2 regions of the Gordonia sp. McavH-238-E genome follow, and region 2 is predicted to be linked to the other one. Evidence: riboswitches for the same ligand, from Rfam matches in the RefSeq annotation. Region 2 holds a riboswitch; the other holds the start of a gene.
The links. Region 2 has a riboswitch for S-adenosylmethionine ahead of MHN80_RS22785 (aminotransferase class V-fold PLP-dependent enzyme). Riboswitches for the same ligand answer to the same signal wherever they lie in the genome.

Region 1 (2,456 bases), on a different contig from region 2:
GGCCGTCGATCGCGCCGATCGGGTCGTGGATCGGATCCGGCAGGTCACAGATGGGATCGCCATCGATGCAGACCGACACCACCCGGCCCTCGAGGTCTCCGAACCCGCCGTCGGTCTCGGACGCACCTCGTGCCCCTGCCATCGTCAGACCCGGGATGATCCCGATCAACGACAACTCGATACCGCGGCCGGTCTTGTCGCCGGAGCGGCGGGGATCCGCGTACAGCTCGCCGGAGATGTTCCCCGTCACGATGTCCACCAGAACCGGATTGCCCTGCTCGTCGAGCATGACGTCGCCGTTCTCGTCGGTCGCGACGACCTGCTCGACGTTGCGACCGTTCCCGATGTCGGCGAGTACGTCCCCGGCGACACGGGCACCCTGCGAATAGCCTGCGACCACGATGTCGGCGCCTGCTCCGCATCGTTGCTGATAGCCGGCGATCGCCGACGCCGTCGCGCTCCTGCCCTGTCCGGTGCTGTCGTCGTATCCGGCGGCACCGAGTGGCCAGAGCGTGGTCGGGTAGTCGACGTGGATCACGTCCTTGGGCGCGGCGAGATAGGGACTCCCCGGGTCGTCCTCGATGACCACCTCGCCGTTCTGCACCGTCGGCACCTTGCCGGTGTAGCGCTGCTTCACACCGACGAGATGGGCGCTCTCCGGGTCGTTGGTCCCGGCCACGATGATGACCGCGCCCGAGTCGCTGCATTCGGCGGCCGTCGCGGGAGGGGCCCCGGACAGGCTGAGAGCTGCCGCGACTGCCAGGGCGGTCAGAGCGGCGATCGTGAGCGAGGTCCGTCGGGTTCGGAGACGAGCGATCGCGGCCATGGGGCGCTCCTGTGCGAACCCGGACCACCCGATCGGAATCCTCCGACGCAGCCGGGGCTGGTCCGAACGCTAGATCCGCGACGGTGAAACCGACAGCACGCTGAGGGACGCTAACGACCGTGACCTGGCACTATGTATCTGACCACACGTGATTTCACTCGGTCGGAGGACAGCTCATGCCACCTTCGGACCGCGCTTGGAAAGTGTTGGACGCGGCCTGACCGGGACGGTTCTCCGGCACTCACATCCGTGTTATATCCTTGTCGCCAGGTCATGAGCATCAGCGTCAAGCCCCGGCTGGCTGATCGGCAACCCTCCAACCGCGGTGGGGTGCTCCGGGTGATGACCGGGTTGTGGGATCGCAGCGACGATCCCCGGCAAGCGCGGGTCCGAAGGTCGGACCCCAACAGGGTCGAGTTGGCCCTGCCGACCGTAGAAAGTGATCAATCGCCATGTCTGATGCCCCTGACGGCACTTCCGCCGACGGCACCTCCCCAGTGGACAACTGGAGCTTCGAGACCAAGCAGATCCACGCCGGACAGGCCGCCGATGCGGTGACGAACGCGCGGGCGCTGCCGATCTACCAGACGACGTCGTACGTCTTCAACGACACACAGCACGCCGCGAACCTCTTCGGGCTCGCCGAGCCGGGCAACATCTACACCCGCATCATGAATCCGACCCAGGATGCCGTCGAGCAGCGGATCGCCGCACTCGAGGGTGGCGTCGCCGCGCTGCTCGTGGCATCGGGCCAGGCCGCGGAGACCTACGCGATCCTCAACATCGTCGAGACCGGCGGCCACGTGGTGTCGAGCCCGCGCCTGTACGGCGGCACCTTCAATCTCTTCCATTACACGCTGCCGAAGCTGGGCGTCGAGGTCACGTTCGTCGACGATCCCGAGGATCCGGCGTCGTGGCAGGCCGCGGTCAAGGACAACACCCGCGCGTTCTTCGGTGAGTCGATCTCCAACCCCAACAACGAGATCCTGGACATCCCCGGCATCTCGGAGGTCGCCCACCGCAATGGCGTACCGCTGATCATCGACAACACGGTCGCCACGCCGTACCTGATCAATCCGCTTGCCCACGGGGCCGACATCGTCGTGCATTCGGCCACCAAGTACATCGGCGGACACGGCACCGCGATCGGTGGTGTCATCGTCGACGGCGGGACCTTCGACTGGCGTGTCCAGCGCGACGGGAAAGACCTGTTCCCCGGTTTCACCACCCCGGACCCCAGCTACCACGGCGCGGTCTTCGCCGACCTCGGGGCGCCCGCGTTCGCACTCAAGGCCCGCGTGCAGTGGCTGCGTGACACGGGTGCGGCCATCGCACCGTTCAACGCGTTCCTCCTTGCACAGGGGTTGGAGACCCTGAGCCTGCGCATCGAGCGCCATGTCGCCAACGCGCAGAAGGTCGCCGCCTTCCTCGAGGGCCACGGCCAGGTCGAGTCGGTGGCGTACGCCGGCCTGGAGTCCTCCCCCTGGTACAAGCGCGGCCAGGAACTGGCCCCCAAGGGTCAGGGCGCGATCATCGCCTTCGAGATCACCGGCGGCGTCGACGCCGGCAAGAGGTTCGTCGACGCGCTCAGCCTGCACAGCCACGTCGCCAACATCGGCGACGTGCGCTC
Region 2 (2,456 bases):
CAACGGCCGCACCCCGTCGATCGCGGCCAGTCCCCCGTCGAGACGCTCGGACAGGCGCGCCTCGTGCAACCCGATCGCCTCCGGCCCGAGGTCGGCGAGTGCGCGACAGGCCCGGGCGATCGACACCGCGCCGAGCACGTTCGGCGATCCGGCCTCGTGGCGGGCGGCCCCGGTGTGCCAGGTGACCCCACCGGCACTCGGACCCAGGTCGACGTCGGCGGTCGCACCGCCGCCGGCAAGGTAGGCATCGGCGGCGTCGAACCAGTCCCGGCGGCCGATCAGGACTCCGGCGCCGAAGGGCGCGTACGCCTTGTGTCCGGAGAAGGCCAGGTAGTCGATGCCGTGACTGACGATGGACACGGGTCGGTGCGCGACGAGCTGCGCGGCGTCGACCAGGATGCGGGCCCCGTGCCGGTGGGCGATCGACGCGAGCCGGCCGATCGGCAGCACCTCGCCGGTGACGTTCGACGCCGCGGTGACCGCGAGCAGCGAGGCCGGCGCCGACGCGAGCTCGGCCTCGAGCGCGACCAGGGTGTCCTCGATGGTGTCGCAGGCCGGGACGACCCGGGCCCGGTTGCGACCGTCGCGCGGCGCGCACCACGGCAGCAAATTGGCGTGATGCTCGATGTCGAGCACCACGACGTCCCCGGGGGTGATGTGGGCGGCGAGGTTGATGGCGTCGGTGGTGTTGCGGGTGAAGACGACGGTGTCGTCGACCCGCCCGCGGACGAACTCGCGCACGGTCTCCCGAGCGGCCTCGTACCGGGCGGTCGTGACCTGCGACAGATGGCCGGCACCGCGGTGAACACTCGCGTACTCGCCGAGCCCCTCGGCGACCGCGGCGGCCACCGAACTCAGTGCCGGCGCACTCGCCGCGTAATCGAGATTGACGTATCGCGTCGTCCCGCCGCCCGCCAACGGTACGGTCACGTCGGCGCCGACGACCGGGGCGAGACCGGGAACGGCCGGGCGCGCACGGTGGTCGAGACCGACGACGTGGGCATCGACAGACTCGCGGCCGACAGTTCTCGGTGCTGACAGGACAGCGGTCATGGCAGGAGCTCCTCTGAATTTCCGCGCTTGCCGCGTCCGGTCGGTACGCGGCCAGGTCGTCACCCGGAGCACCCCACCGCGGAGGAGGGTTGCCGACCAGCGAGCCGGGGCTTGTCACTGGCACTCATGACCTACGAACCAGAGTCGTCGATGCCGCGCAGACGTGTCAATTTTCACTCAGCGTGATCCGAAGTTAGGGCACACTTACCTGTAGCGTGTCAGGGGTGTCAGCGACTGATGTGTTCGTGTTGTCCCGCCCGCACGGCACCGTGCGGGGCCGGGGCGCCGTCCGGGGTTTCACCGATGTCGATGCGGCCTCGGCCGCGCTGCGTTCCGGCGAGGTCGGCGCGCTGACCGGCGCGATCCCGTTCGATCTCGCCGACCCGGCCGCGCTGGTGGTGCCCGAGGTCTTGGACCTCGACGACGCACCGCTGGCCGGCGGACCGCCGCTGTCGCGAATCCCGCTGTCGACCACCCTGCACCCCACCGCGGATGAACACCGCGAACGGGTGGCGCACGCCGTCAAACGCATCGTCGCCGGCGACGTCGGCAAGGTGGTCCTCGCCCGCAGCGTCGACATCGTGCTCGACCGAGAGGTCGCGCCAGGCGAACTCCTCGACGCCCTCGCGGGCGGGAACGCCGGGCACAATGCGTTCGGCGTCGACCTCGGCGCGGCCACCGGCTCCGGGTCGTGGTTGTTCGGTGCGAGTCCCGAAGTGCTGCTGCGGAAGTCGGGATCGGTCGTCACCTGTCACCCGTACGCGGGGTCGGCGCCCCGATCGCCGGATCCGGTCGTCGACCGCGCGGTCGCCGACGGATTGTTCTCCTCGGCCAAGGATCTCGCCGAACACGCGTTCGTCGTGGATCATCTGCGGGACCGGCTGTCGCATCTGTGCGACGACGTCGACGCGCCGTCGACCCCGCGCCTGCAGTCGACCGGTGAGGTGTGGCATCTCGCCACCCCGATCCGCGCGACGCTCCGCGACCCCGCCACCACCGCACTGGATCTCGCGCTTCTGCTCGGACCAACCCCCGCCGTCTGCGGCACACCGAGTGATGTTGCGGCACAGATCATCCGAGAGGTCGAGGGGGAACGCGGCTTCTATGCGGGAGCCGTCGGCTGGTGCGACGCCGCCGGCGACGGCGAGTGGATGGTGACCATCCGGTGCCTCGAACTCGAGGCAGATCGTCGCAGCCTCCGCACGTGGGCCGGGGGCGGCATCGTCGAACACTCCGATCCCCAGGGCGAGCTCGAGGAGACCGCGTTCAAACTCCGGACGGTGTTGAACGCGTTGGGGATCGACGGCCTCGACTAGCCGCGCCGGCTCAGCCCAGCGCCTGGTCCAGATCCCCGAGCAGGTCGTCGACCCCTTCGAGCCCGACCGACAGCCGCACCACCGAGT

Region 1: another riboswitch for S-adenosylmethionine. It lies ahead of MHN80_RS06855 (bifunctional o-acetylhomoserine/o-acetylserine sulfhydrylase); the one in region 2 lies ahead of MHN80_RS22785 (aminotransferase class V-fold PLP-dependent enzyme).

What each region holds. Positions count from the first base shown of each region.
Region 1 covers NZ_JAKRFE010000004.1:107,634-110,089, forward strand. The annotation lists gene MHN80_RS06850 (cutinase family protein) at 1-826, opposite strand, end outside; SAM riboswitch class IV at 1,096-1,216, shown strand; gene MHN80_RS06855 (bifunctional o-acetylhomoserine/o-acetylserine sulfhydrylase) at 1,279-2,456, shown strand, end outside.
Region 2 covers NZ_JAKRFE010000020.1:22,839-25,294, reverse strand. The annotation lists gene MHN80_RS22785 (aminotransferase class V-fold PLP-dependent enzyme) at 1-1,053, opposite strand, end outside; SAM riboswitch class IV at 1,072-1,185, opposite strand; gene MHN80_RS22780 (isochorismate synthase MenF) at 1,293-2,369, shown strand; gene MHN80_RS22775 (O-succinylhomoserine sulfhydrylase) at 2,380-2,456, opposite strand, start outside.